2 regions of the Undibacterium sp. Ji83W genome follow, and region 2 is predicted to be linked to the other one. Evidence: riboswitches for the same ligand, from Rfam matches in the RefSeq annotation. Region 2 holds a riboswitch; the other holds the start of a gene.
What was found. A riboswitch is a leader RNA that binds a small molecule or an ion and turns the genes downstream of it on or off. The one in region 2 is predicted to bind glycine.
Positions count from the first base shown of each region.

Region 1: linked by a shared signal. The riboswitch ahead of gcvT (glycine cleavage system aminomethyltransferase GcvT) and the one ahead of ACO0LD_RS03940 (hypothetical protein) in region 2 are both predicted to bind glycine.

Region 1 covers NZ_JBMPOZ010000001.1:423,016-428,401, reverse strand. The annotation lists gene ACO0LD_RS01955 (pectate lyase family protein) at 1-1,138, opposite strand, end outside; glycine riboswitch at 1,580-1,668, shown strand; glycine riboswitch at 1,680-1,802, shown strand; gene gcvT (glycine cleavage system aminomethyltransferase GcvT) at 1,875-3,005, shown strand; gene gcvH (glycine cleavage system protein GcvH) at 3,098-3,475, shown strand; gene gcvP (aminomethyl-transferring glycine dehydrogenase) at 3,599-5,386, shown strand, end outside.
Region 2 covers NZ_JBMPOZ010000001.1:867,473-872,858, forward strand. The annotation lists gene dacB (D-alanyl-D-alanine carboxypeptidase/D-alanyl-D-alanine endopeptidase) at 1-590, shown strand, start outside; gene ACO0LD_RS03930 (hypothetical protein) at 613-1,542, opposite strand; gene ACO0LD_RS03935 (tetratricopeptide repeat protein) at 1,730-3,184, opposite strand; glycine riboswitch at 3,361-3,452, shown strand; glycine riboswitch at 3,653-3,769, shown strand; gene ACO0LD_RS03940 (hypothetical protein) at 3,821-4,054, shown strand; gene ACO0LD_RS03945 (hypothetical protein) at 4,245-4,994, shown strand; gene ACO0LD_RS03950 (C39 family peptidase) at 5,039-5,386, shown strand, end outside.

The sequences.
Region 1 (5,386 bases), 440 kb from region 2:
GTTCCCAATAGCCAATCACATCGCTATCGCGTGAAGTCACAGGATTTTGTGAATTTTCGAAATAGTTGCTTTCGATCAGAGCATAACCTTGCATGCGCACATTGATGCCCGAGGTTTTGATATTGCTATACAGATTGTTATAGATGTGAGTATAGCCACCGCGCTGCAGGGGCAGGCGTGAGCCTACGTTGTTATAATAATTGTGATGGAAGCTGATGTAGCGGTCACTTGCGTCACTGTCGCTGGAACCGATCAAGCCCACTTTGTGATGATCATGAATGTAGTTGTATGAGTAAGTGATGTGGTGCGCACCTGCTTTATTATCCACCAAACCATCAAACTCCAGATCGCCCGCGCCCGGGCATTCAGCAAGAGAGCTGAACAGGGTGTTGTGGTCTATCCAGACATAGCCCGGGAATTTGCCGCTCTGGCCTTCAATGCCTATGGCATCAATAGAACCAGGCAGTAAGCCTATGGTCATGTTGCGGATAATGACATTGGTCGCGCCACCTTTGACGGCGATGCCAAAATTAGCCGCTGAGCCATTGCTACCTTCAATCGTGACATTGCCTTTATTCTTGATTTCGACTATCGCGCCTTTGGCTTTTTTCCATTGTGTGCAGGCATCAGGAATAGTGCGGAAATCAAAAGTACCGTTATAGCGTATCACCAGACCACCGGTACCATTATAAGCATCAAGCGCTGCCTGCATTTGTGCTGCTGTTGTGACGGTTACTGCTGCCACTGTGCCACCACCAGTGACCAGCCCGGCAAAGCCGCCGCTGTGTCCGGCTGGCGCTGTGCCAGAGCCAGAGCCAGGACCGTCATTTGAGCCACTGCCACCGCCAGTATCTGGCGCGCCAGCTGGTCCCACGGCACATTTCTCTTTGGTGTCAGCAGTTGCGGCGACACCAAAGGTGGCGGCAGTACAACTGACATTGCCAGACAGCGATTTGACCACCCATTTGTCTTTCAATCCAAACGATACCTGCAGTGCTTTGTCGCCTACTTTGCAGATGCCGCCTTCATCGGCACATTTGGAAAAACCGGAAGGCCAGTCTGCTGCGTAGACATTACCTGCACTGCCAGCTGCTGCGATGATGGCAAAGGCGATCAAATTCAATTTTTTGTTATTCATTTTCCCTCCGGGTTTTTTGCTTCGTCAGTTTTAAAAAAAAATCGCTTACCCCAAACCTCTGCGCAACTGATCTCTTTTGTATTAAAAGATCTGCTTTGGCATTCAATTTGGTGAAGCGAATATTTGCACAATAGAAATAAAATCGGAGCTAGGGTAACAATGGATGCTGATCATTCCCGTGATTGTTTCCTCTTAAAACAATAGTTACAAATTAACACAGGGAAGAGCGTCAAAATTGATAGTGGTCTGGCTTTGGTTGCTCTTGCTGATCAGGTCTTTGTAGTAAGTTTCGCGTAAGTTTTATAAGTGGTTTTATTGCTCGCAATCTTGTTGCTTTTGTCCTGGCTTGTTGTTTTGCTCATTTTTTTACTATTCCAGCGACTTTTCTGTAAATATTTCCACGCTCAACTATCCAAGCCCTTGCAAGCCTTATATAATCGCGCTACTTGATCGGGAGAGCGCGACGAAAGTTGCCGCCGAAGGGGCTAATACCCAAAAAACTCTCAGGCACAAAGGACTGATCAACGGGGTAGTTAAAAGTTGCCCCAACTCTGGAGAGCGGTAGCGGCACAGCAATTCGCCGGACTACCCACCGAAGGTGCGCGCGGGCAGCAAACATACATGGCTCCCGTAATCTCTCAGGTACCAGGACAGAGGGGTATGCGATTTCAGCGCATGCGGCGTTTATTCGTCGGCATGCGTTTGTTCGTCCCTTCAATCTGGTAGCGAGGCACTCATGACGCAAGCAGCGACATCACTCAAGGCAACTCCCCTCAATGCAGCCCATCGTGCGGCTGGTGCAAAAATGGTTGATTTTGGCGGCTGGGACATGCCCGTCAACTATGGTTCCCAAATCGAAGAACATCATGCAGTGCGCACTGATTGCGGCATGTTTGATGTATCCCATATGTGTGTCGTCGATTTGCAGGGTGAAAATGTACGCAGCTTCCTGCGTGACCTGGTTGCCAATAATGTCGATAAATTGCAGGTAGCGGGCAAGGCCCTGTATTCCTGCATGCTGAAGCCTGAAGGCACGGTCATCGACGACCTCATCATTTATTTCTTCAGCGAAAACTGGTTCCGCCTGGTCGTCAATGCTGGCACCGCAGAAAAAGACATCGCCTGGATGAATGCCCGCAATGCAGAAACCAATAGCGGCCTGACCATTACCCAGCGCCGTGATGGTGCTAACGCTTTTGCCCTGGTGGCAGTGCAAGGCCCGAACGCCCGCGCCAAGGCATGGGAAGTCTTGCCAGAGACCAAAGCTGCCAGTGCAGAAATCAAACCTTTTAACGCAGTCATCGTGGCCGACACTTCCTTTGGTGAAGTCATGGTGGCACGTACTGGTTATACCGGTGAAGACGGTTTTGAAATTGCCGTGTCTGCTGACCGTGTGACTGATTTCTGGAATGCCCTGGTTGCAGCCGGTGTCAAACCTGCTGGCCTGGGTGCGCGTGACACCTTGCGTCTGGAAGCTGGTATGAATTTGTATGGTCAGGACATGGATGAAACAGTCAACCCGCTCGATGCTGGTCTGGCATGGACCATAGACCTGGTCAGCGAACGTGATTTCGTCGGCAAGCAAGCACTGCAAACACAAGGACAGAACGCCCAGTTCCTGGGCCTGATCCTGCGTGAAAAAGGCGGCATCCTGCGTGCCCATCAAAAAGTGGTATGCGCACAAGGCGAAGGCGAAATCACCAGCGGCACTTTCAGCCCCACCATGGAGCAGGCAATTGCACTGGCGCGTTTGCCTATGGGTGTGTCGGTAGGCGATACTGTGCATGTTGTTATCCGTGACAAGCAATTGGCAGCATCTGTTGTCAAACTGCCTTTTGTCCGTAACGGCAAAATCCTGGCCGTATAATTTGATCTGCAGTCAGTACAGCTACTGGTACTGACTACTATTGATTAGCCACTCATTATTATTTAAAACAATTTATTTAACTGGAGCCCATCATGAACGTACCAGCAGACTTGAAATACACCACATCCCACGAATGGGTACGCACAGAAGCAGACGGCACGATCACTGTCGGCATTACTGAATTTGCTCAAGATGCTTTGGGCGATATCGTTTTCGTTGACCTGCCTAAAGTTGGCACAGCACTCGAAGCAGGCAAGGACTGTGCAGTGGTTGAATCCGTCAAGGCAGCTGGTGATATTTATGCACCAGTGACTGGTGAAGTTGTTGCCATCAATGAAGCACTGGCCGATGCACCAGAATCCATCAATGCTGATGCGTTTGCAGCATGGCTGTTCAAACTGAAACCAGCCAATATTGCTGATGTTGATGCCTTGATGAATGCTGAAGCTTACGCAAAAAATATTGCTTAATTAATGCACATAAGGTGGCCTGATGGTCACCTTATTGCTTTGGATTTGCATGATGCAATGAAATCCTTGGCCCCGCATAGCTCCGCCTGATATTCCACGTTACTCTTCTGTACCCCATATACCATGACCCGTCCTTCACTGACCCAACTGGAAGCGCATGACGCTTTCATCGCTCGCCATATCGGCCCTTCTGAAGCAGAACAAGCCGCCATGCTGAAAACCCTGGGCTATGCTGACCGCACAGCCCTGATTGATGCCATCGTCCCGGCCAATATCCGCCGTCACGATGTGCTGCCACTGGCGCAATTCACAGAAGCCAAGTCCGAACAGGAAGCACTGGCCACATTGAAGGCACTGGCGTCGAAAAACCGTGTACTGAAGTCTTTGATCGGTCAGGGTTATTACAACACGCATACTCCTGGCGTTATCCTGCGCAATATCTTTGAAAACCCTGCCTGGTACACAGCTTATACACCGTATCAGCCAGAGATTTCCCAGGGACGCCTGGAAGCCATTTTGAACTTCCAGCAAGTCATCACTGACCTGACTGGCATGGACATCGCCAATGCATCCATGCTCGATGAAGGCACGGCTGCAGCAGAAGCGATGACGCTGATACAGCGCGTAGGCAAATCCAAATCCAATGTGTTTTATGTCGCTGCCGATGTCTTGCCACAGACACGTGAAATCATAGAAACTCGCGCCAAGCCGCTGGGTATAGAAGTACGCACCTGTGCTGGCAATGAAGCGCTGGACAATGATTGCTTCGGCGTCTTGTTGCAATACCCCGGCGTTGATGGTTCCATCATGGATTACCGCGAATACGCGGCAGCCTTGCATGCCAAGGGTGCGATGGTCATCGCTGCTGCCGATTTGCTGGCATTGACACTGATCGCGTCTCCAGGCGAGTGGGGTGCTGACGTCGTGGTTGGTAACAGCCAGCGCTTTGGCGTACCACTGGGTTTTGGTGGCCCGCATGCAGGTTACATGGGTACACGCGATGCATTCAAACGCAGCATGCCTGGTCGTCTGGTTGGCGTGACAGTCGATGCACAAGGTAACAAGGCTTATCGCCTGGCCCTGCAAACACGCGAACAACATATCCGCCGTGAAAAAGCCACGTCGAATATCTGTACTGCCCAAGTGTTACTGGCAGTGATTGCCTCCATGTATGCCGTCTATCACGGCCCTGCAGGCTTGCGCCAGATCGCCTTGCGCGTACACCGCCTGACAGGTGTTCTGGCTGGTGGTCTGAAACAACAAGGTCTGGCTATCGCCAACACTACTTACTTCGACACCCTCACAGTTAATGTCGCCAATGCTGCGGACTACCATCAGGCTGCCCAGGCTGCTGGCTACAACCTGCGCCAGATTAGTGCAACGCAAGTTGGCGTCTCTCTGGATGAGACAGTGACACGTACTGATGTTGAAGCTTTATGGGCGATTTTTGCCAAGGCAAGTGGTGTTACTACAGCACCAGATTTTGCAGCGATAGAAGCTGGCGTCAATGATGCTTACCCGGCAGCGCTGACACGTGGCACAACTTATCTGACACATCCAACGTTCAACCGCTATCACGCAGAACATGAAATGCTGCGCTACCTGCGCAGCCTGGCTGACAAAGACCTGGCGCTGGACCGCACCATGATACCGCTGGGTTCATGCACGATGAAACTGAACGCGACCAGCGAAATGATCCCAGTGACCTGGCCTGAATTCTCCAGCATCCATCCATTCGCGCCAAATGACCAGACCATCGGTTACCGCGAAATGATCGATCAACTGGAAGCCATGCTGTGTGCAGCTACCGGCTACGACGCCGTATCCCTGCAACCAAATGCCGGTTCCCAAGGTGAATATGCTGGCTTGCTGGTGATCCAGGCTTACCACGCATCCCGTGGTGAAGCACAC
Region 2 (5,386 bases):
GTGAAGTGCGCGATGGTAAGACACCTGCCTCGGCCATGGTATTGGCTGAGCGCCAGTCCGAACCGCTGGCCGATATCCTGCGCATCATCAACAAGCAGTCTGACAATGTCATGGCGCGCATGCTGTACCTGACTTTGGGCGCAGAGTCTGCCAACAAACAGGGCATGAGCAATTTGCAGGCAGCGGACGCACGCATCCGGCAATGGTTGTTCAGGCAGGGCATCAATGATGCCGGGCTGGTGCTGGAAAATGGTTCTGGCCTGTCACGCGTGGAGCGTATCAGCCCGCAACAAATGGCTGGTTTATTGCAGGCGGCTGCACGTAGTAACTGGTATGCAGAATTTGCCAGCAGCCTGCCGGTCGCATCCATGGACGGCACCATGCGCCGTCGCCTCAAAGGTGGTCCGGCAGAATTGCGCGCCCGCATCAAGACCGGCACCTTGAAAGATGTGGTGGCTATTGCAGGCTATGTGCGGGACATCAATGACCAGCAATGGATAGTGGCAGCGATGATCAATCATGATGAGGCCGTCAAGGCGAAAGGCGCGCTCGATGAGTTGATTACCTGGGTAGCCGCAGGTCGCCCATAGATTTCACTGCGATTCACTGCGCCTATTTGGCTTTGACCGGCTTGTCATTCACCACGACATACTTCTGCGTATCGGCATCAAACACCAGCTTCTTCTTGCCCTTTTGTGCGGTGATGACGAAGTCATAGCTGTTGGTGCGTTCACCTGCACTGTCGGTCATGCGGCTGACCTGGCGGTAACCGTAAGTCTTGCCTGCAAATTCGACGATGAGCGGGCCTGGTGCGGCGATGCCGGGGGCCAGCTCCCACCTGGCCAGGTAGTCATAGCAATGTGGTGGGTCTTGTTCATTTTCATGCAGGTGCAGGCGCGGATGCTTGCCTTTACCTGGGCGCATCATGTTTTCGCATTCCGGGCCGCTCTCCACATGTTTGACGAGATCCACATCCTTGTCCTTATCAAGCATGGGGCTGATCTTGTCTGCTTCTATGCGCAACAAGCGCAGCCATACATGCACTTCGTTTTTTTCTACATGGCTATGTTCTATTGCCATAGCAAAGTCACCGGGGAATAATTCCACCATGCTGGTCTTGCTGATACGCCCATTGGCTGCCAGCCATTCAACCACATCCTGACGATTGGTCAGTGACCATGCTTCGGCACGGCGCTTGAACCAGTAAGCGGCAATCAGGTTAGGCAAACCCGATGCCAATGGTTCACCCTTGACCAGCAAGACCGCAGTATCTGCATCGAGTTTTTGTACATGCAAGGCATGCATGCGCAATGCCAGTTGGGTCGTCGTGGGAACAGAGGCTGGCAACTCGGCCTTTAACTGTGGTGCCCTGATGATGTCCTTGTCGTCATTGATATCCCAGCCCTTGAACACCAGGCGCATGAGGTCACGCTGCTCCAGCGTTTGCACCGACTCATTGCGTGCGCAGGCCACCAGCATGCACAGGCATAACATGAGTGCTGTGTAAGCGGGTAGGAGAGTGAAACGCCGGGTTAATTGCACTGGAGAAATTCTTCTGGATGGAGCAATGTAGATTTTAACTGATAGCTGCGCGGTGGCGGTTGTTTGGAGGGCGGGAAAATTTTTTTGATGGCAGATTTGCGGGGTTCATAAAACCTGGCTTTGTGCCACAAATCTTTCCCTGGGGAGGCAGAAGTCTCCATCCTCAGGTTCTATCTACAAAAGCGCTCTACTCCCCATTCTTGAACCGCCTTACAGCCTCATCCCGTTTGGCGATGAGCTTGTCACCCTTGGCCTGCATACCCAGGGCAAAGTAAGACTGCGCCAGGGCTTCCAGGGTGTAGATGTCCCACTCATTACCGTTGGCCATGCTCTTTTCCAGCAAGACGATGGCTTGTTTGTGGTTGTTCTTTTTGGCATATAGCAGGGCCAGTTCATTCACCAGCAATTGATAGGGCTGGCTGGTCAGGCCACGTTCAAACCAGATGCGTGCACCTTCCTGGTCTTCGCGGTAAATGGCGATGCCCTGGTAATAACAGAGGCGTGATTTCAATTCATCCACCAGTATTTCATCACCCGTGGTCTTTCTGATGTTGCCGATGAAAGTCTCCATCTCAGAAAAAGAACCGCCCCATTGAGGCAGCAATTTGCTCAGATAGGCATACACTGGCGAATACAATTTGGGGTCATATTGCAGCGCGTTTTTCAGCAAGGCGTTGTCACCTTCCTTAATGCCAAGTGCCCTGTTATTGACTATCAATTCACCTGCGCAGATAGCGCAAGACTTGATTTTTTCATTGGCTTTGGTGAGGTCTACCCTTGCCACGCTGGATAATTTATGAAAATCAGCAAACTGTTTTTTACTGGTTTCGGCGGCCAGTTTATCACCACGAGCGTCCCATGCCTGCTGCTGCAAGAACATGCCGCGTGCCAGATAAGCATAGCCATACATGCTGGATTTTACCCAGACGTCAAACTGCTTTTGAAAATCTTTGTCCAACCGCGACAAAGTGCCAAAACGCTTATACAGGGTATTTGACTTCAGCCTGCCAGCCTTGTTTTGTGCAAACGCGCTATCCAGTGCAATATCGAGTTTTTTGAATTCGCCGCGCCACAGCATGCCAACCAGGATGTTTTGCTCATGTTCTTCATCAGCATAATTGCTGCCCAGTTTTTGCAGTTCAGGATTTTCTGTTGATCGCTTCATCCACACAGCCTGATGCAATTCGGTATTTCCAGCATCGCGAAAAGACTGGTGCCAGATTTCTTGATAGCCCTCTTGCACCATGCTGTTTTTGCGGGCGATATACCATTCTGCCGTCATGCCCCAGTAAGAATAAAATCTCTCCATATCCTTGGGGAAGGGATGGAAGTAGGCTTTATAGCTGAGCATGTCCTTGTCACTTTTTTGCCCCACCACCTTATAAGGCATGAAACGGCTTTCCACCATTTTTTGCACCAACTGTGTCAATGCAGGATCAGACAGCCAGGCGCTTTCCTTCACTTTGTCATTGACAGCATCCTGCGCGGCGGGTTTGATTTGTGCATGGACGTGCATGGCAGAAAAGCCCAATGCCATTGCACAGGCCAGGCTGAGTTCACGCAAAATTGAACATTCTTTTAATCGGGATTTGCCAGTCAATTGCTGAGTCATGGATGGTGAGGTGATTGAAATATTCAGCAATCATAGCCTGACAGTCAAGTAAAAGCCAAACGCAGATACTCATGTGGGATACAAATCACAGATTCCATGAAAACAGAAAAATAAACCATTTGACATCAAAAATGATTTGCAAATGAGTAATGTGTGCACTATGCTCATTTCTACAACTTGTACAACAGGTTGAGCACATTACGAAAAAAATGATATCGGGAGAGACTGTCAAATAAGGACAGCGCCGAAGGAGCAACCGCCCCGGAAACTCTCAGGCAAAAGGGACCGTTATCATTGGAACTCATTTCATGAATAAGGGTGGGTGCGAACAAGGCGATTTGGGATGCAGTGCAAGGCGTGGTGTGCGGCCAAGGCTCATGCCTTGGCAAGCAATACAACACAGCAATGCGCCCAAATCACCAGTTCCCGAAGGGTTTGATTCATAAGGCTGACAGCCTTATGAATCAAGCGCACCTCATTATTATTTATGAAATGAGTTCCGCCAACTCTGAAGAGCTGCCTGACTACGTCGCCAGGCACACCGAAGGAGCAAGCATTGCGACCTTACCAGCAGGCGCAGGCGAAATCTCTCAGGTCCAGGACAGAGGGGGTATCCGTTGCGTAACTGCGCACGGACATCCCTTTGACGTCTGGAGTCTGCATACCATGAAATTCATCCATTTGAACGGTGACACTGTCACCGCGATGGCGGCCGCCTGCGCGCTGTCCATCTATAAAACCGGGTTCTACACTGATTGCAAAACCGTGTTCAACAGCATGCGCGATACTCAGCACGCAGCCAGCCATGATGTCCCTAACTACAAAGATGATCTCAGTATCACCACAAGTCTTTTTCTCTCACACGATATACGACCGCAGTGTAGTCACATTCATTATTGACGCTGACCAGCTCAAGTTCTTTCTAATAAAAATTCTGGTTATAGAGTTCTGAACCGCTCTATAAGCTGATCCCCTATTCCCGTTTGCGCGGGAATGTTGTCCGGCATGCCCAGCCATGCCGTGTTTCAAGCCGCCCAGTCCGCTTGAATGGGCGAGCTATTGTCTAAATTTAACCAAGGAGTAAATCATCATGCATTTTCACCCTGTTTCAAGATTCAAAAAATCCACCCTGGCCGCTTTGATACTCAGTATCAGTTGTGCTGTCGCCAGCCCTTCACTATTGGCACAAAATGTGACCAGCGATATTGGTGGAACAACTGATCAGGCACGTCTGGTCAGTGCTGCTGCGCAACGCGATTTTGCCGAGTTTGTGCAGTTCAATGTGCAGCGTCGCGGCGGCACTTTGCCGCCTGAATTCCCGCTCGAAGTCAATGATGTGCAAGACCTCAAGGATGCCAAGATAGGCTATGGTTTTCCAGTCTATAGCCTGCCGCCGCAAGATGTCATGAATGGCCGTGGTGATTTGCGCAGCATGGCAAAAGCAACCGGCGAATGGCGCTTTGTCATCACCCTCAATGACACACCGATAGGTCTGGCAACACTGCGGCAAAACAACGGGCGCTGGGGTGTAACTTCGTATGGTGGCGCAGTGCTGGCCAAGGACGTCGATGCAGCTATTGCCGTACACGGCAATAGCACACGCTCCAACTTGCGCTTTATCCGTGTCTATCAAGCCATGTCGGATTTTCTGGAAGTAGTTTCGCCTACCGATGCACGTGCCCGCTTTGCCCCCCTGCATTCAGCACGTCAGACTTTGCTGCTGCAACAGCGCAGTGAAAAACTTGGCACACAATCTGCCAACAATGGCTTGCTGGAACAAAGCGACATTCTTGAACCTTTGCGTGTCAGTGTCAAACGCAATATCGACAGCTTCCGCTAAACCAGCAACCATCTGAATATACCTACAATAAATACGGAGATATCATGAAAAAAAATCTGTTAAAGCTCATATTCGTCTTGGGAGCAATGCTGGGCATACCCAGCGTTTATGCGCAATACCGTGCATTGAATGTGCCGCTGGTCACGCAAGAGCATAGCCAGTGGTGCTGGGCAGGCAGCAGCAAGGCATTGCTGAGCTTCTACAATCAAAATCCCAGCCAGTGCCAGATCGTGAACTGGGCTTATGGCCTGAATTACGCCTGTGGCAATACCAATTTTAACTGGAACAGCAACGCCAACCAGCCTAACTCCATGTACGGCAGCGGCGGCAGCGTGCAAAACATCCTGGCACATTGGGGGGTGTCAAATACTGCCTATAGCTATGCATCGTCA